DNA from 4 places in the Allokutzneria multivorans genome. Region 1 is predicted to be linked to each of the others. Evidence: riboswitches for the same ligand, from Rfam matches in the RefSeq annotation. Region 1 holds a riboswitch; each other region holds the start of a gene.
What was found. A riboswitch is a leader RNA that binds a small molecule or an ion and turns the genes downstream of it on or off. The one in region 1 is predicted to bind cobalamin.
Positions count from the first base shown of each region.

Region 2: another riboswitch for cobalamin. It lies ahead of metE (5-methyltetrahydropteroyltriglutamate--homocysteine S-methyltransferase); the one in region 1 lies ahead of cobN (cobaltochelatase subunit CobN).
Region 3: another riboswitch for cobalamin. It lies ahead of ABD798_RS02055 (CoA-acylating methylmalonate-semialdehyde dehydrogenase); the one in region 1 lies ahead of cobN (cobaltochelatase subunit CobN).
Region 4: another riboswitch for cobalamin. It lies ahead of ABD798_RS25000 (ribonucleoside-diphosphate reductase subunit alpha); the one in region 1 lies ahead of cobN (cobaltochelatase subunit CobN).

Region 1 covers NZ_BAABAL010000016.1:249,873-254,665, forward strand. Annotated here, with positions in the region: gene ABD798_RS20170 (precorrin-8X methylmutase) at 1-126, opposite strand, end outside; gene ABD798_RS20175 (hypothetical protein) at 123-1,277, opposite strand; cobalamin riboswitch at 1,306-1,434, shown strand; gene cobN (cobaltochelatase subunit CobN) at 1,474-4,793, shown strand, end outside.
Region 2 covers NZ_BAABAL010000018.1:222,793-227,585, forward strand. Annotated here, with positions in the region: gene ABD798_RS25085 (GNAT family N-acetyltransferase) at 1-12, shown strand, start outside; gene metE (5-methyltetrahydropteroyltriglutamate--homocysteine S-methyltransferase) at 44-2,296, opposite strand; cobalamin riboswitch at 2,433-2,652, opposite strand; gene ABD798_RS25095 (enoyl-CoA hydratase/isomerase family protein) at 2,650-3,681, opposite strand; gene ABD798_RS25100 (AraC family transcriptional regulator) at 3,977-4,793, opposite strand, start outside.
Region 3 covers NZ_BAABAL010000004.1:26,742-31,534, reverse strand. Annotated here, with positions in the region: gene ABD798_RS02065 (enoyl-CoA hydratase/isomerase family protein) at 1-23, opposite strand, end outside; gene ABD798_RS02060 (acyl-CoA dehydrogenase family protein) at 20-1,153, opposite strand; gene ABD798_RS02055 (CoA-acylating methylmalonate-semialdehyde dehydrogenase) at 1,160-2,659, opposite strand; cobalamin riboswitch at 2,685-2,872, opposite strand; gene ABD798_RS02050 (serine hydrolase domain-containing protein) at 2,928-4,070, opposite strand; gene ABD798_RS02045 (alpha/beta hydrolase) at 4,074-4,793, opposite strand, start outside.
Region 4 covers NZ_BAABAL010000018.1:203,785-208,577, forward strand. Annotated here, with positions in the region: gene ABD798_RS24985 (PadR family transcriptional regulator) at 1-64, opposite strand, end outside; gene ABD798_RS24990 (ATP-binding cassette domain-containing protein) at 305-1,261, shown strand; gene ABD798_RS24995 (ABC transporter permease) at 1,258-2,007, shown strand; cobalamin riboswitch at 2,072-2,285, shown strand; gene ABD798_RS25000 (ribonucleoside-diphosphate reductase subunit alpha) at 2,612-4,793, shown strand, end outside.

The DNA of each region.
Region 1 (4,793 bases):
CGCGTGGATCATGCGCACCGCCACCCGGGCTATGTCCTGCGGGAGCCCGTCCAGCTCGCTCTCCGCGCGGATGGTGGCGAAGGACCGGCGGTAGATCTCCGCGCCGTCCTTGATGTACCTGGTCACATGTCCCTCCGAGCCACCGCGATCGCGGCGGCCGTGTCATTGGCCAGCTTCTCGTTGACCTGGTAGCCCTCGCCGGTCGCCACGACGTCGACAACGCTGCCCTGCGGACGGCCGCACCGCCGCGAGCACCCCGACCAGTGCACGCGCTGCGCGCTGGGCTCAGGACGGGAGCGCAGCCACGCGGCGGCATCCGCGCGCACATCGGCCAAAGCCTTGACGCAGCCCGGCATTCCCGCGCACGAGGTCACTCCGTGCCACGGCGAGTTCGGGTCGGTGATCAGGTCGCGACCGACCACAGTGGACGGTTCCACGCCGCGCAGCACGACGCTGCGCCACGGCGTCAACCGGACCGTGTTCCCCGCCGCGCGCAACAACTCACGGCACTGCGCGGCATCGAGCCTGCCCAGCGGCGCGCCGACGACCAGCGTCCTCGGAGTCGCGAACCCGGTCGGCAGCGGCACAGCGGGCCGGACCATGAGCCTGCGACGCGTGGCGGGAAGCCCCAACCGGTGCAGAACCCGTTGCGGCCCTTCGGTCAGCTCGTTCATCCGCCACGCGACCGAACCCTGCTGCCTGCGCTCGACCAGGAACGCCTGCGCGGCGGCGATCACCGTCGTCACGGTCTGGTTCTCCGGCACGCGAACGCCGGTGTCCTCACCTGCCAGCAGCAGCGCCCAGTCCGGCCCGACCTTGGCAAGGCCGACATCGCCGCCGAGCCCGCTCACATCGCCTTGGCTGTCCACCGTGATCAGGAACCGCCCGGGCAGCTCGGCCAGCTCCGGCCACGAGCACAGCTCGCGGTCCAGCTCGTTGACCAGCGGCTGCTCCGCGCCCAGCGGCGACGCGATGATGTTGCGCACCAGCTCGTGGGTCACCGAGGGCAGCAGCCCGGCCTCGCGCAGCCGCTCCGCCAGCTTCGCCTCGGCACCCAGGCGCAACCCGCGGATCTGGATGTTCGCCCGCGACGTCAGCTCCAGCTGCCCGTCGCCCAGCGCCGCCGACGCCGCGAACACCGCGTGGAACTGCGGAGCCGTCATCGTGCCGCCCGGCACCCGAATGCGCGCCAGCCCGCCGTCGGCCGCGTTGTGCACGGAGACCGCGCCGGGACACGCGTCCCGGCGCGAGCGGTCGGCTGGGGCGTCGGCTGGCACGCGCCGGATGCTACTTGCCACTCGGATCGAGCACTCCAAGTCGGTAGGGTCAGCACGAACGGCGTTGCAGGGAGGAAGCCGGTGCGAATCCGGCGCGGTCCCGCCACTGTGACTCTGCGAAGAGGAGCCAGGAACTCCCGCAGCGCTGTGCCCACACGAGCCGGGGCGAGGACCCCGGGGGAGCGGAGCGTGTCCTGTGCTGCTGTTGTTGTCGACCTCCGACACCGACCTGATGTCGGCCCGCGCGAGCGGCGCCGACTACCGGCTGGCCAACCCGGCCAGAACCGAGGTTGACGACCTCCCTGCCCTTGTCGAGGGCGCTGACCTGGTCGTTGTCCGCATCCTCGGCGGCCGCCGGGCCTGGGAGGAGGGCCTCGACGCGCTGCTCGCGGGCTCCGTCCCGGTGGTCGTCCTGGGCGGCGAGCAGGCTCCCGACGCCGAGCTGATGGAGCTGTCCACGGTGCCCGGCGGCGTCTGCGCGGAGGCCCACGCCTACCTCGCGCACGGCGGCCCGGCGAACCTGACCGAGCTGCACAAGTTCCTCTCCGACACCGTTCTGCTGACCGGTTTCGGCTTCGCTCCGCCCGCTCCCACGCCGACCTGGGGGCCACTGGAACGAGAAAGCTCGCGCGTCGAAGACCCGCTTGCGGGGTCGAGCATTGACGCTGCGGGGCCGGTCATTGGAATTCTCTACTACCGCGCGCACCACGTGGCGGGAAACACATCCTTCGTCCACACCTTGGCCGACTCTGTCGAGGAAGCCGGAGCCAGGGCGCTGCCGATCTTCTGCTCCTCCCTGCGCACGGCCGAGCCCGAACTCCTCGCGGAGCTGGGCAAGGCCGACGCGCTCGTCGTCACCGTCCTCGCCGCCGGTGGCACCAAGCCCGCCGCCGCGTCGGCCGGCGGTGACGAGGAAGCCTGGGACGTCGGCGCGCTCGCGGCGCTGGACGTGCCGATCCTGCAAGCGCTCTGCCTGACCAGCAGCCGTGCCGCGTGGGACGAGAACGACGACGGGCTGTCCCCTTTGGACACTGCGACCCAGGTGGCCATCCCGGAGTTCGACGGGCGGATCATCACGGTCCCGTTCTCCTTCAAGGAGATCGACGAGGACGGCCTGACGGTCTACGTCGCCGACCCCGAGCGAGCCCGCCGCGTCGCCGGAATCGCTTACCGCCACGCCGTTCTGCGGCACATCCCGCCCGCCGAACGGCGCATCGCGATCATGCTCTCGGCCTACCCCACGAAGCACTCCCGCATCGGCAACGCGGTCGGGCTCGACACCCCGGCCAGCGTCGTGCGGCTGCTCACCGAGATGCGCGAGCGCGGCTACGACGTCGGCCCGCTCGACGGCCCCGACGCGCTGCCGGGCCTCGCCTCGCTCGACGGTGACGCGCTGATCCACGCGCTGATCGCGGCGGGCGGCCAGGACGCGGACTGGCTGACCGAGGACCAGCTCACCGGCAACCCCGTCCGCATGTCCGCCGCGCGCTACCGCTCCTGGTACGAGACGCTTCCCGAGGACATGCGCGAGGAGATGGAGCAGCACTGGGGTGCCGCGCCCGGCGAGCTGTTCGTGGACCGCTCCAACGATCCTGACGGCGAGATCGTGCTGGCCGCGCTGCGCACCGGCAACATCGTGGTGATGGTGCAGCCGCCCCGGGGCTTCGGCGAGAACCCGATCGCGATCTACCACGACCCCGACCTGCCGCCGAGCCACCACTACCTGGCCGCTTACCGCTGGCTGGCCGACGATTTCGGCGCGGACGCGGTCGTGCACGTCGGCAAGCACGGCAACCTGGAGTGGCTGCCCGGCAAGACGGTCGGCATGTCCGCCGCGTGCGGTCCGGACGCGGCGCTCGGCGACCTCCCGCTGATCTACCCGTTCCTGGTCAACGACCCCGGTGAGGGCACGCAGGCCAAGCGCCGCGCCCACGCCACGCTCGTCGACCACCTGGTGCCGCCGATGTCCCGCGCGGACAGCTACGGCGACATCGCGCGCCTGGAACAGCTGCTGGACGAGTACGGCAACATCGCCGCGATGGACCCGGCGAAGCTGCCTGCGATCCGTGCGCAGATCTGGACGTTGATCCAGGCCGCCAAGCTCGATCACGACCTCGGCATGGCCGATCGCCCGCACGACGCGGAGTTCGACGAGTTCCTGCTGCACGTCGACGGCTGGCTGTGCGAGGTCAAGGACGTGCAGATCCGCGACGGCCTGCACGTGCTCGGCAACGCGCCGGTCGGCGAGGCCAGGGTGAACCTGGTGCTTGCGATGCTTCAGGCCCGCCAGATGTGGGGCGGCGCGACGTCCTTGCCCGGTCTGCGCGAGGCGCTGGGGCTCGTCGAGGACGGCAGCGCGTCCAGGGCCGGTACCGACGCGGTGGAGGAGACCGCGCGGAACCTGGTGCAGGGCATGGAGAACGCGCAGTGGGACGCCTCGGCGGCGCTCGACGTGACGCGTGAGGTCCTCGGCCGCGCCGACGAGCAGATCACCGAGATCCTGACCTTCGCGGCGGTCGAGGTGGTCCCGCGCCTGGCCCGCACGACCGACGAGCTGGACATGGTGCTGCACGCGCTGGACGGCGGTTACGTGCCCGCCGGGCCGAGCGGATCACCGTTGCGCGGCTTGGTGAACGTGCTGCCGACCGGCCGCAACTTCTACTCCGTCGACCCGAAGGCGGTGCCCAGCCGCCTCGCGTGGGAGACCGGCCAGGCGATGGCCGATTCGCTGCTCGCCCGCTACCGCGCGGACACCGGCGAGTGGCCGCCCTCGGTCGGCCTGTCGATCTGGGGAACGAGCGCCATGCGCACCTCCGGCGACGACATCGCCGAAGTCCTTGCGCTGCTCGGTGTTCGGCCCATCTGGGACGACCAGTCGCGCCGCGTTTCCGGCCTCGAAGTGATTCCGCTGGCGGAGCTGGAGCGCCCGCGCATCGACGTCACCATGCGCATCAGCGGCTTCTTCCGTGACGCGTTCCCGCACGTGGTGGGGCTGCTCGACGACGCCGTGCGCATGGTCGCCGAGCTGGATGAGCCTGCGGAGCAGAACTTCGTCCGCGCGCACGTGCTCGCCGACAAGGCGGCCCACGGTGACGACCGCCGCGCTACCATGCGGATCTTCGGCTCCAAACCGGGCGCGTACGGTGCCGGTCTGCTCCCGCTGATCGACAGCCGCAACTGGCGCGATGACGCCGATCTCGCCGAGGTCTACGCGGTGTGGGGCGGCTACGCCTACGGCCGCGAGCTCGACGGAGTGCAGGCGCGGCCGGACATGGAGACCGCGTACAAGCGGATCGCGGTGGCGGCCAAGAACATCGACACCCGCGAACACGACATCGCCGACTCCGACGACTACTTCCAGTACCACGGCGGCATGATCGCCACCGTCCGCGCGCTCACCGGCAAGGCGCCCGCCGCCTACATCGGCGACAGCACGCGCCCGGACGCGGTGCGCACCAGGACGCTCAGCGAGGAAACCACACGGATCTTCCGCGCCCGCGTGGTCAATCCCCGTTG
Region 2 (4,793 bases), on a different contig from region 1:
ACGGTCGTGTGAGACCCGCGAGCCCCACACGACCGCCCACCGATCACAGCTGCGCGCGAACCTTCTTCGCCGCCGCGACCATGTGCGTCAACGCGGCCTCAACCTCCGCATAACCACGCGTCTTCAGACCACAGTCCGGATTCGCCCACAACCGCTCCGCAGGAATCACCCGCACAGCAGCAGTCAACAACTCCACGACCTCGTCCTCACCCGGCACACGCGGCGAGTGGATGTCATAGACACCAGGCCCGACACCCCGGCCATAACCCACCGCACGAAGATCGTCGAGCACCTCCATCTTCGACCGCGCCGCCTCGATCGTCGTCACATCCGCGTCCAACCCATCGATCGCGGAAATCACATCACCGAACTCCGAATAACACAGGTGCGTGTGAATCTGCGTGCTGTCCGCAGCACCCGCCGTCGACAACCGGAACGACTCCACCGCCCAGTCCAAGTACTCCTTGCGATCCCGCTCCCGCAACGGCAACAACTCCCGCAACGCAGGCTCATCCACCTGCACCACAGCGATCCCCGCCGCCTCCAGGTCACGAACCTCGTCCCGCAACGCCAAAGCCACCTGACGCGCCGTCTCACCCAACGGCTGATCATCACGCACGAACGACCACGCCAAAATCGTCGTCGGCCCGGTCAACATCCCCTTCACCGGACGCTCCGACCGCGACTGCGCGTACTCGGCCCACTCCACCGTCATCGGCTCCGGCCGCGACACATCACCGAACAAAATCGGCGGACGGACACACCGCGAACCATAGGACTGAACCCACCCGAACTCCGTCGCCGCAAAGCCATCGAGCAGCTCAGCGAAGTACTGCACCATGTCATTGCGCTCCGGCTCACCATGAACCAGAACATCAAGACCAATGGACTCCTGCAGCCGCACCACGCGCTCGATCTCCGCACGCATCAACCGGCGATACTCGTTCGGACCCAACCGCCCAGCACGGAAATCCGCCCGAGCCCTCCGAATCTCCCCCGTCTGCGGGAACGACCCGATCGTCGTCGTCGCCAACGGCGGCAACTTCAACCGCTCCTGCTGAGCCCTCGCCCGCGTCGCATACTCCGCCCGACGCGCATCCTCCGGCCGCAACGCCTCAACACGCGCCCGCACCCGGTCATCACGACCACTGCGCACCCGCACGGCCTCAGCGGCAGCAGCCAACTCGTCAGCCACGCCGTCCGTGCCCTCGCGCAACGCACGCCCGAGCAGCACAACCTCAGCCAACTTCTGCCGCGCGAAAGCCAAACGCGGCAACACAGCCGAATCCAAGTTCGACTCAGCATCAACGTCGTACGGCACGTGCAACAACGAACACGACGTCGACACCTCAACGCGCGCAGCCGACCCCAACAACGTCGCACACTTCGCCAACGCGCTGTTCAGATCAGTACGCCACACATTGCGACCGTCAACCACACCAGCCACAACCGTCTTGTGCTGCAACGCCGTCACCGACGCGATGCCCTCAAGACCACCCGCCACCAAGTCGACCGAAATCGCCTCGACCGGACTCTCCGCCAACACCGACAACGCCGGACCCAACGTCCCGAAGTACGACGCCACAAGAATCCTCGGCCGATTCGTCAGCCTGCCCAACCGCTCATAAGCAGTCGCCAACGCCGCCAGCTCGACAGGACTCCGGTCAGCGCAGAACGCAGGCTCGTCCAACTGAACCCACTCGACGCCCGCCTCCGCCAACGCCGCCAAAAGCGCCTCATACGCATCGAGCAACCGGTCCAACAGGCCCAGCGGAGCAAAACCCTCCTGCGAAGCCTTCGACAACAACAAGAACGTCACCGGCCCGATCACCACGGGCCGCGTCGTCACACCCTGCGCCAAAGCCTCCCGGTACTCCCGCAACGGCTTGTTGTCCGCCACCGAGAACACCGAATCCGGACCCAACTCCGGCACCAGGTAGTGGTAGTTCGTGTCGAACCACTTCGTCATCTCCAACGGCGGAACGGCATCGTTGCCCCGCGCCATCGCGAAATAAGTGTCCACATCGGACAGACCAAGACCCCGGTACCGCGCGGGAACCGCACCCACCATCACCGCGGTGTCCAACATCTGGTCGTAGTACGAGAACGTGTTACCAGGAAGCGAATCCAACCCCGACGCGGCCAACTCCGCCCACGTCCGCGCCCGCAACTCCGAGGCCACCGACTCCAACGCCGCAACCGGCGTCCGACCCGCCCAGTAGTCCTCAAGCGCCCGCTTCAGCTCACGCCGCGGACCGATCCGCGGATACCCGAGCACGGTGCTTCCAACGTTCACAGCTCTCTCCTCGCGAGCTCGCGCTGACGAGCCACCACGGACCCACGAGCGCACGCGAGGACAGACGCCTCTGATCAACAGCAGGCGCCGCCGTCCGCACAGGCCACCCGCGAGGCCGTAGGACCCACGCACACCCTCGGTGCGCGTACCGGTGGCAGGTCTTCGGACTCACGGGCGGCTCCGGCTCGACACCGGCTCTCCTACTGGCCGTCGCTTCCCAGACCCTCGCGGACCCAGTGCTCATGACGGCGGTCGTTCCCGTTCACCGCTGCGGGGCAGTCCCGGATTCCCACCGGGTTCCCTCTTGCGACGACCGCCCTGGCGAGACGGCCGAACCACCAGCGACGCCGACCCTATCGGACCGCCAGCCCGAGTTCACCCTCCCCGAGCCACGCGAAGCACCGCTGCACCGACAACCGGTCCACGTCCTCCAACCGCCCAGGACTCCACCTCGGCTCGCGATCCTTGTCGATGATCGCCGCCCGAATCCCCTCAACCAGGTCCGGCCGCTCCAGCAGCGCACACGCCACCCGATACTCAAGATCGAGGCATTCACCCAGATCATCGAGCACCTTCGCCGCCCGCAACGCCTGCAAAGTCACCTTCAACGACGTCGGCGACTTCCCCAGCAACTCCTTCGCCGCCGCCTCCCCCGCAGCCTCACCACTGGTCGCCAACCGGCTCGCGATCTCCTCAACCGAATCAGCCGAATAACACGGATCGATCCACCGACGCTGCGCCGCGAGCTCGCTCGGCGGCGGCTCCTCCGCGAACGCCCGCACGTCCAGCTCGCCCTCGCTGAGCGCCTCGACCAGCTCCGGCAGCCTCTCCGAGCGCACGAAGTGATCCGCCAAGCCCATGTGGATCGCATCCGACCCCGACAACCGCGCTGCGGTCAGCGCCGCGTGCGTGCCCAGCTCACCCGGCGCGCGCGAGAGCAGGAACGTCCCGCCCACGTCCGGCACGAACCCGATGCCCACCTCGGGCATGCCGACGACCGAGCGCTCCGTGACGACGCGGACGCTGCCGTGCCCGGAGACCCCGACCCCGCCGCCCATCACGATCCCGTCCATGAGGGCGATGTAGGGCTTCGGGAACTGCGAGATCCGGTGGTTGAGCAGGTACTCCTCGCGCCAGAACGTCTTCGGCCCGTCCTGCCCTGCCTTCGCGTGCTCGTAGATGCCCCGGATGTCCCCGCCAGCGCACAGCCCGCGCTCACCGGCTCCGTCGATCAGCACCGCGCGCACCGCGTCGTCGCCGGCCCAGTCTCCGAGCGCGCCGAAGATCTCGCGAACCATCCCCGGCGTCAACGCGTTCAGCGTCCTCGGCCGGTTCAGCGTGATCCGCCCCAGCCCCCGCTCGACCCGCAGCACCACATCGCTCATCCCCCAACCCTATCGACGCGCTCGCACCCCATCGGGTCCACCAGTCTTCAAGACCCACGAACCCCCCTCCGCGAGGTCTCCAACCGCCCCAAACCCCATGAGGGTTTGGGGCGGTTAACGATGATCGACAGGGGGGTTTGCTGGTCTTGAAGACTGGCGAACTTCGGCGGCTCCCTGATGTCTGGGCGGGGTTGGCGGTGTTTTGCTGTGGCGGATTGATTTCATTCGACACTGAAGTCATTGTGGCTGAGAAGATTATGCGACGTGCGGAGCGGCCGGAGGGCGAAAGTGCTGTTCAGCGGAGGGCGCTGGGGGCGATTCCGCGCACGCGCTTGAAGGCCGCGCTGAAGGCGAAGCCGTCCGCGTAGCCGACGCGGCGGGCCACTGCGGCCACGGTGCTGCCGGGCTCGGCGAGGAGGTCGGCAGCGAGGTCCATGCGCCAGCCCGTGAGATAGGTCAGCGGGGGCTCCCCCACCAGCGCCGTGAAGCGCTTCGCCAGCGCGGCCCTGGACACCCCGGCCTCGGAGGCGAGCGAAGCGACGGTCCACGTGCGCGCGGGATCGGAGTGCAGGGCACGAAGTGCTTGTCCCACAACGGGATCGCCCTGCGCCTGGTACCAGGCCGGAGGATCGCCGCCCGGCCGGTCGAACCACGCGCGCAGCGTGCACACGAGCAGCCAGTCCAGCAATCTGTCCAGCACCACCTGCTGGCCGGGGCGGTCGGCGGCGGCCTCCTCGGCGATGAAGCGGAGCACGGCGTCATCGCCCTCGTTGCACTCCTCGGGGGCGACGATCACGGGCGGCAGCGCGGCGAGCAGCCGCCGGCCGACTCCGCGCTCGAAGGTGTAAGCGCCGACGACCATCGCGGAGTCGCCGTCCCCGAGGGTACTGGAACACGTTGTGGCGCAACGAATGTCGAGCGCGTCGTCAATGACGCGCGTCGGGTCGTCGACGATCTCGAACGGCGCAGGGCCACGGACGATCACGGTGCCGCGAGGCGGGATGTGCGTGCGCTCGCCGTCGGCGGAGATCAGCCAACCCGAGCCGTTGATCATCGTGCACATCGTGAGCGACGCGCCGTCGACGAAGCGCAGCGCCCACGGCGAGGTCAGG
Region 3 (4,793 bases), on a different contig from region 1:
AGCAACACATCCGTGGTCATCATGCCGCCCCCGTCATTCCGCGCGAGACGATCACGCGCATGATCTCGTTGGTTCCTTCGAGGATCTGGTGCACGCGCAGGTCGCGCACGATCTTCTCGATGCCGTACTCGGCGAGGTAGCCGTAGCCGCCGTGCAGTTGCAGTGCGCGGTCGGCGACGGAGAACCCGGTGTCGGTGGCGAAGCGCTTGGCCATCGCGCACAGCTCCACCGCTCGCGGGTCCTTCGCGTCCAGCGCGGAAGCGGCGCGCCACAACAACATCCGCGCGGCCTCCAGTTCAGTGCCCATGTCGGCGAGCTGGAACTGCAAAGCCTGGGCGCGCAGCAGCGGCGCGCCGAACGCCTCGCGGTCGCGGAGGTAGTCCAGGCTGCGGTGCAACGCGCTCTGCGCCCCGCCCAGCGAACAAGCGCCGATGTTGAGGCGCCCGCCGTTGAGGCCGTTCATCGCGATCCGGAAGCCGTCCCCCTCCGCGCCGAGGCGGTTGGCGGTGGGCACGCGCACGTCCTCCAGGATGACCTGGCGCGTGGGCTGGGCGTTCCACCCCATCTTGATCTCGTTGGGGCCGAAGGACAACGACTCGATCGGCACGATGAAGGCGGTGATCCCACGAGGCCCGGTGTCGGCGGTCCTGGCCATCACGATGTACACAGTGGACGTTCCGGCGCCGGAGATGAACTGCTTGACGCCGTTGAGCACGTAGTGGTCGCCGTCGCGGACCGCCTTGGTGCGCAAGGAACCCGCGTCGGAACCGGCTCCGGGCTCGGTGAGGCAGTAGCTGCCGAGGTCGTCCATGGCGCACAGCCCCGGCAGGAACCGGGCGCGCTGCGCGGTGTCGCCGAAGCGGTCCACCATCCAGGCGACCATGTTGTGGATGGACAGGTATCCGGCAAGTGACGGGCATCCCGTCGCGAGGCCTTCGAAGATCAATGCGGCGTCGAGCCTGGACAGTCCGGAGCCCCCGAAGTCCTCGCTCACGTACACGCCACCCATGCCCACCTCGGCGGCTTTGCGCAGGACGTCGACCGGGAAGTGCTTCTCCTGGTCCCAGCGCACCGCGTGGGGCGCGAAGTGCTCAGCGGCGAAGCGCCGTGCGGTGTCGGCGATCTCCCGCTGCTCGTCGGTCAGCGCGAACACGCCGCCTCAGCTCATCGTCGGGATGACGAAGCTGGCGCCCTGCCGGGTGCCGGAGGGCCAGCGCGAGGTGACCGTCTTCGTCTTGGTGTAGAAGCGGATCGAGTCGGGACCGTGCTGGTTGAGGTCACCGAAGCCGGAGCGCTTCCACCCGCCGAAGGTGTGGTAGGCGACGGGAACCGGGATCGGCACGTTCACGCCGACCATGCCGGTGTTGACGCGGCTGGTGAAGTCCCGCGCGGTGTCGCCGTCCCTGGTGAAGATCGCCACGCCGTTGCCGTACTGGTGCTCGCTGGGCAGGCGCAGGGCTTCCTCGTAGTCCGCCGCGCGCACGATCGCGAGCACCGGTCCGAAGATCTCCTCGCGGTGGATGCGCGAGCCGGGGCGCACGTCGTCGAACAGCGACGGGCCGATGAAGAAGCCGTTCTCGTTGCCCGGCAACACGAAGTCGCGGCCGTCGACCACCAGCGAAGCGCCTTCGTCGACGCCGATCCGGATGTAGTCGCGGACGCGCTCCAGCGCGGCGGCGGTGACCAGCGGGCCGTAGTCGGCGTTCTCGTCGTGCGAAACACCGATCTTCAGCGTGGGGATGCGCTCGATCAGCTTGTCCACCAACGCGTTCGCGGTGGCCTCGCCGACAGGGACAGCGACGGAGATCGCCATGCAACGCTCCCCCGCCGAGCCGTACCCGGCGCCGAGCAGCGCGTCCACCGCCTGGTCCAGGTCGGCGTCCGGCATGATGATCATGTGGTTCTTGGCGCCGCCGAAGCACTGCGCGCGCTTCCCGTTGGCCGCGGCCGTGGAGTAGATGTACTGCGCGATCTCGGAGGAGCCGACGAAACCGACGGCCTGGATCCGCTCGTCGTGCAGCAGCGCGTCGACGGCGACCTTGTCCCCGTTGACCACGTTGAACACCCCCGGCGGCAGCCCGGCCTCGGCGAACAGCTCGGCCAGGCGCAGCGGGACCGAGGGGTCGCGCTCGGAGGGCTTGAGCACGAAGGCGTTCCCGCACGCGATGGCCGGGGCCGCCTTCCACAGCGGGATCATCGCGGGGAAGTTGAACGGGGTGATCCCCGCGACCACGCCGAGCGGCTGGCGCAGCGAGTGCACGTCGATGCCGGTCCCGGCGCCGTCGGTGAACTCACCCTTGAGCAGGTGCGGGATTCCGGCCGCGAACTCCACGACCTCGAGGCCGCGTTGGATGTCGCCCTTGGCGTCGGCGACGGTCTTGCCGTGCTCGGCGGAGAGCAGCCGGGCCAGCGAGTCGATCTCGCGGTTGACCAGGTCCAGGAAGCGCAGCAGGACCCTGGCCCTGCGCTGCGGGTTCCACCTCGCCCACTCCGCCTGCGCTGTCACCGCCGAGGCGATGACAGCGTCGACGTCTTCCTTGTCCGCCAAGCGAACGCGGGCCTGGACCGAACCGGTGTTGGGGTCGTAGACGTCGGCGAGCCGACTCGACGTGCCCGGGAATTCCTTGCCGTCGACAAAATGCGCGCGCACAGGAAGCATGCGTGTGGCTCCATCCTCGTGGACAACACGAACGACACCCGTGGCCGGTATCCTGGCTTCCGGATCGTCACGCGCCGCCAGCCTTCCCGGCTCTCGCCAGTGGCCTTGCCCTTCGACGACGCGCTCCCCGGTCACAGTGGCGGGACCACGCTGGATTCGCACCAGCTTCCCTGCACCGCGGGTCTGTTGGGGACCATATAGTAGGACGTCCAACTATGTCGACCGAGCCGTAGCTCACACCCGTTCGGCCGCTTCCCTCAGCGCCCCGTCACCGGGTTCGTTCAGCGCACAGTGCCTTCCGGGTGAAGCTCTCCAGCGCCGCGTCAAGACGGTCGAGCTTGGTCCAGTGCGCGAGGTTCAGCGCGTAGGACAGCTGCCGCCCGCCGTCGGCGCGGGTCAGCGACAGGGCCTGCGCCCCCCACACCGAGCCGTCGTGACCCCAGAAGGTGCCGCAGCTCGTGGTGACCTTGTGCAGGCCAAGGCCGTAGTCGATCGGCTTGCCCTCCAGGCTGATCACCGGGACCGTGCGCTGCATCTGCTCCAGCGACGCCGCGCTGACGATCTTGCCGCTGAGCAGCCGCGCGTAGAAGCGGTTGAGGTCGGCCATGGTCGTGACCAGCGCGGCGCCGGTGCTCACCCACGACATGTCGTAGACGCTGTAGTCGCGTGGCGGGTCGATCGTGCCGAACAGCGACTCGTACATGCGGGAGTGCGGCCCCTGAACCCTTGGGCTGTCAGGGAATTCGGTGTTCCGCAGCCCGGCGCGCTCGATCACCGTGCGGGTGATCACCTCTTCTGCGGGCCTACCGGTCACCTTCTCCAGGAGCTGCCCGAGCAGCAGGTAGTTGGTGTTGGAGTACGTGCCCGGCGTGCTCCCCGGCTCCCCGGCGGGCGGGGCGTTGACGCCCATCGCGATCAGCTCGGTCGCGCGGAAGCGCCGGAACCTGTTGTCGTCCAAGCTCTTCGGCGACATCTCGGCCAGCGACGGGAACGCCACGGGCAGGTATTCGGCGAGGCCGCTGGTGTGGTTGATCAGCATCCGCACGGTGATCTTGCGACCGCGTTCGCCGGGCACCAGGCGCGGCAGGTAGTCCGCGATCGGCGCGTCGAGCCGCACGCGGCCCTTCTCGACCTGGAGCAGGACGGCCACGGCGGTGAAGGTCTTGGTGATGCTGCCGACGCGGTGGCGCATGTCGGCGGCGACGGGGCGGCCGGTGGCGAGGTCGGCGACTCCGGACGCTCCGCGCCACACGGCCTTCCCGTCGCGCACCTCGGCGAACACGCCCGGCATGCCCGCGCTGTGCACAGCGTCCAAAGTGGACTGTAAGTCACTGGGCAGCGCGGCGGCGGATCCTGCGCCGAGGCCCAGTGCGGCAACGGTTCCGCATGCGATCAGCTTGATCTTCGACATGGGTCATCCCTCCAGGGCGCGGCGCAGGGCGGCGCCGAGTTCGGCGTTCTGGCGTTGGGAGACCTCGGCGGACAGGATCGCCTGCGAGCCGTGGAAGGTCCCGGGCCACTGGTGCAGCTCGACCGAGACGCCCGCTCGCATCAGGCGCACCGCGTAGTCGATGTCCTCGTCGCGGTTCGGGCAGAACTCGGCGGTGGCGATGTAGGCGGGCGGCAGGCCGGAGAGGTCGGTGGCCCGCGCGGGTGAGGAGTACTGCGTCGCGGGCGCTCCGCCGAGGTAGTGCCGCCAGGACGCGGTGACCTTGGCGCGGTTCATCCACGGCGTGTCAGTGAACTCGCGCGCCGACCAGGTTTCCTGACGGTCGTCGAGCCCGGGTTGGTTGAGCAGCTGGAAACGGATGCGCGGCCCGCGTTCGTCTCGTGCGCGCAGGGCCACGGCGGCGGCGAGCCCTCCGCCCGCGCTGTGCCCGCCAACGGCGATGCGGTCGGGATCAAGATTCTCCGCAGCCCAGGTCAGCACCGCGTAGGCGTCGTCGAGCGCTGCGGGGAACGGGTTCTCGGGGGCGAGGCGGTAGCCCACAGAGATCACGACGGCGTCGGAGTTCTGCGCGACACGGGTAGCCCAGGTGTGCTCCGTGTCGAGGTCGCCCATGACGAATCCGCCGCCGTGCAGCCAGATGACGGCGCCGTGTGCGTTCTGCGGGCGGTAGATCCGCACCGGAAC
Region 4 (4,793 bases), on a different contig from region 1:
GCCGCTGCGCGAGGACCGAGAGCACCGCGAGAGCCATCAGGTTGCCGACCTTGCGCCGCTCCATCCCCGCCACCTCCTACTCGCAGCCGAGTATACGTCGACGAGTATCAGGGAGCGAGCACAATTTTTTCTCACCTGCGCAAACGCGCTCGCACGATTCTGTTTCCGCAGGTCAGGGCAAACATGAACGCGGCGTTCATGTTTGACAGCGCGCTCGGCGCCACCCAAGATTGCCTTTCTCGCCCAAACAGCCCTTCACCAGGGCTTTTTCGTCATGCCCAGAACCACTCGCAAGGAGGGGCCGATGATCCATGCCCGAAAACTGGCCAAGAGCTTCCCGATCCGGCGAGGTGATCCGGTGGAGGCCGTGCGCGGCGTCGACCTGGACGTCGAGCGCGGTCAGCTGGTCGCGGTGCTCGGCCCGAACGGCGCCGGCAAGTCCACGACGCTGCGCATGCTGACCACGCTGCTGCCGCCCACCTCGGGCTCGGCGACGGTGGCGGGCCGCGACATCGCCACCGACCCGGCCGGGGTGCGCGAGCGCATCGGCTACGTCGGCCAGCTCTCCAGCGCGGGCGAGAGCTACCGCGTGCTGGACGAGATCGTCACGCAGGGCCTGGCCTACGGGCTCTCGCGCGCGGCGGCGCGGGCGCGCGCGGAGGAGATGCTGGAACTGCTCGACCTGCGGCCGATGGCCAAGCGCCTGCCGGGCAGCCTCTCCGGCGGTCAGCGGCGCCGACTGGACATCGCGATCGGGTTGGTGCACCGGCCGGAGCTGCTGTTCCTGGACGAGCCCTCGACCGGCCTGGACCCGCACAACCGGGCCAACGTGTGGGAGCACGTGCTGCGGCTGCGCGAGCACTACGGGACGACGATCGTGCTGACCACGCACTACCTGGAGGAGGCCGACGCGATGGCCGAGCGGGTGGTGATCATCGACAACGGGCGCATCATCGCCGACGGCACGGCCGCCTCGCTCAAGAGCGAACTGGCCGGGGACAGCGTCACGGTGACCACCTCGACGGAGGCCGACGCGGTGCGCGCCGCCGATGTCGGGGTGTTCTTCGGTGATGTGGCAAGGGAATCCACGACCGTGCGGGTGCGGGTGCCGCGCGCGGACACGGCGTTGCCGGAGTTCTTGCGTGCGCTCGGCGAGAAGGACGTGCGGGCGGTCACCGCCGCTTCGTCGCGGCCGACGCTGGATGACGTGTTCCTGGCCCTGACCGGGCGCAGCCTGCGCGAGGACGAGGTGGCGGCGTGAGGAAACTGCTGTGGGACACCAGGACCGTGTTCCTGCGCGAGCTGATGCCCGCCGTGCGCACGCCCAGCGGACTGCTCTTCACGATGGGTCAGCCGCTGCTGTTCCTGATCCTGTTCGGGTCGCTGCTGACCGGTGCGCCGGGCGGGCCGTCGCCGTGGCAGTGGTTCGTGCCGGGGATTCTGATCATGATGTGCCTGACCGGGCCGATGATGTCCGGCTACACCCTGCTCACCGAGCTGTTGAGCGGTTCCTTCGAGCGCGTGCTGGTCAGTCCGATCACCCGCTCGGCGCTGCTGTTCGGCCGCACGCTCAAGGAGTTCCTGCTGCTGCTCGTGCAGGCGCTGCTGATCATCGGGGCGGCGGTGCCGTTGGGCTTCGAGCTGTTCCCGCTCGGTGTGCTGGCAGGGCTGCTCCTGCTGGTGGTGTTCGGTTCCGGGCTGATCGCGCTGTCCTACGTGCTCGCGATCGCCTCCCGGCCGAGCGGGCAGCTGTTCTACGGAGTCACCCAGATGGTCATGTTTCCCGTGTTGCTGCTGTCAGGTGTGCTGCTGCCGGTGGAGTCCGGGCCAGACTGGCTGCGCGTGGTGGCCTCGCTCAACCCCGTGTCCCATCTCGTGGACGCCGAGCGCGCGCTGTTCGCCGGGCGCTTCGCCGAACCGGCCGTGCTGTACGGGTCACTCACCGCGTTCGGCTTCGCCGCGGTCGGTCTGGCGGTGGGCGTCAGAGCCATGCGCAAGGGCCTATGACAATCCCCACTGACTCGCAACACGCGGTATCTGGGGCTGGCTTGCGTGATCAACCACTAGATGTAGTATTCCCCGCGTCGATGGTTCGCGGTCCCGAAAGGGGCTGCGAGGCAAGAGGGAACCCGGTGGAAATCCGGGACTGCCCCGCAGCGGTGAGTGGGAACGAACGCCGTCATGAGCACTGGGCTCCGCGCCCGGGAAGCGACGGTCAGTAGGACGGCCGGTTCCACCGGTGAGTGCCCGCGAGTCCGAAGACCTGCCATCCGACGGGTGCGCCGCCCGGCGCGCCCGGTCCGCGGCCTCGTGGGAGGGCCGAGCGGACGACCTTGAGGCCCCGCAAGGGGTTCGGGTCGGCCCTCGCCCCCGCGCGGCCCGTGGTCCACGCCCCGCGAGTGAGGAGAGCGCCGTGTTCACCGCCCCGGCACGACCAGGCATACCCGGCTGCACTCCCGCCCCGCTCCCCCGGGCGCGCTAGCCCTCTCCGCGCGGAGGTTCGCTGAACCTCTTGCGCCCCACTGAGTTTCCGCTGCCGGACACCGTTCCCGGGTGTTCGGACGGTGGAGTCTGCCCAGAGACCGTTCCGGCAAGTTCAGGAGTCCTTCCTTTGACCGTGCACCCGGCGGAGCCCGCCACAACGTCCGCTGCCACCCGTCCGGCCTCCGTCGCGGTGATCCGCCGCGACGGCACCTCCTCCCCGTTCGACTCCACCAAGATCTCCGTCGCGGTCACCAAGGCGTTCCTGGAGGTCGAGGGCCGCGAGGCGGGCACCTCCACACGCGTCCGCGAGCTCATCGGTGAGCTGACGCTGCACGTGGAGACCGCGCTGCTGCGGCACAGCGGCCCGGAGAACCCCCTGCACATCGAGCAGATCCAGGACCAGGTCGAGCTGGCCCTGATGCGCGGCGGCCACCACAAGGTCGCCCGCGCCTACGTGCTCTACCGCGAGGAGCACGCCAAGGCCCGCTCGCAGCAGCCCGTGGTGCGCGAGCCCGTCACCGCTCCGGCGTTCTCCGTGCGCCACGCCGACGGCCGCACGGAGCCGCTGGACACCGAGCGCCTGACGCTGGTGATCACCGAGGCGTGCGCGGACCTTGAGGCGGTCTCGGCGGAGGCGGTGCTGGCGGAGACGCTGCGCAACCTCTACGACGGCATCACCGTCTCGGAGCTGACCGTCGCGCCGGTGATGGCCGCGCGCACGATGGTGGAGAACGACCCGAACTACTCCTTCGTCAGCGCGCGCCTGTTGCAGGACAAGCTGCGCAAGGAGGCGCTGGAGTTCGTCTACGGCGGTTCGCAGCTGGCCAGCCACACCGAGATGGGCGAGCGCTACCCGGCCTACTTCGCCGAGTTCGTGCACCGGGGCATCGGCCTCGGCCAGCTGGACCCGGAGCTGGCGAACTTCGACCTGGAGCGGCTGGGAGCGGCGCTGGTGCCGGACCGCGACCTGCGGTTCCAGTTCCTGGGCATGCAGACCCTCTACGACCGCTACCTCCTGCACAGCGACCAGCACCGCTACGAGCTGCCGCAGGCGTTCTTCATGCGCGTGGCCATGGGCCTGTCGCTGCTGGAGGAAGACCGCGAAGCGCGGGCGATCGAGTTCTACGACCTGATCTCCACCTTCGACTTCATGTGCTCCACCCCGACGCTGTTCAACGCCGGCACCACGCGGCCGCAGCTGTCCTCCTGCTTCCTCACCACGGTCGCCGACGACCTGGAGGGGATCTTCCACGGCATCAGCAACAACGCGCTGCTGTCGAAGTACGCGGGCGGCCTGGGCAACGACTGGACCCCGGTCCGGGGCATCGGCGCGCACATCAAGGGCACCAACGGCCAGTCCCAGGGCGTGGTCCCGTTCCTCAAGATCGCCAACGACACGGCGGTCGCGGTGAACCAGGGCGGCAAGCGCAAGGGCGCGGTCTGCGCGTACCTGGAGACCTGGCACATCGACGTCGAGGAGTTCCTCGACCTGCGCAAGAACACCGGCGACGACCGGCGCCGCACCCACGACATGAACACCGCGAACTGGGTGCCGGATGAGTTCATGCGCCGCGTGCGCGCCGACGGGGACTGGACGCTGTTCTCCCCCGACGAGGTCCCGGACCTGCACGACAGCTACGGCTCGGAGTTCACCGAGCGCTACCGCGCTTACGAGCTGGCGGCTTCGCGCGGGGAGCTGCGGGTGTTCCGCACGGTCAAGGCGAAGGACCTGTGGCGGCGCATGCTGACCATGCTCTTCGAGACCGGCCACCCGTGGATCACCTTCAAGGACCCGTGCAACCTGCGCTCGCCGCAGCAGCACTCCGGTGTCGTGCACTCCTCCAACCTGTGCACCGAGATCACCCTCAACACCACGGTGGACGAGGTCGCGGTGTGCAACCTGGGTTCGGTGAACCTGGCGCAGCACGTGGGCCCGGACGGCATCGACCACGCGCGCCTGGAGAAGACCGTGCGCACGGCCGTTCGCATGCTGGACAACGTGATCGACGTGAACTTCTACACGATCCCCGAGGCCAAGCGCTCCAACATGCGCCACCGCCCGGTGGGCCTGGGCCTGATGGGCTTCCAGGACGCGCTGTTCACCCTGCGCGTGCCGATGGCCTCGCAGGCCGCGGTGGAGTTCGCCGACCGCAGCATGGAGGAGATCAGCTACTACGCCATCTCCGCCTCCGCCGAGCTCGCTGCCGAGCGCGGCAGGTACGAGACCTTCGAGGGTTCCTTGTGGAGCAAGGGAATCCTGCCGATCGACTCGGTGCAGCTGCTCGCCGACACGCGCGGCGCGGACCTGG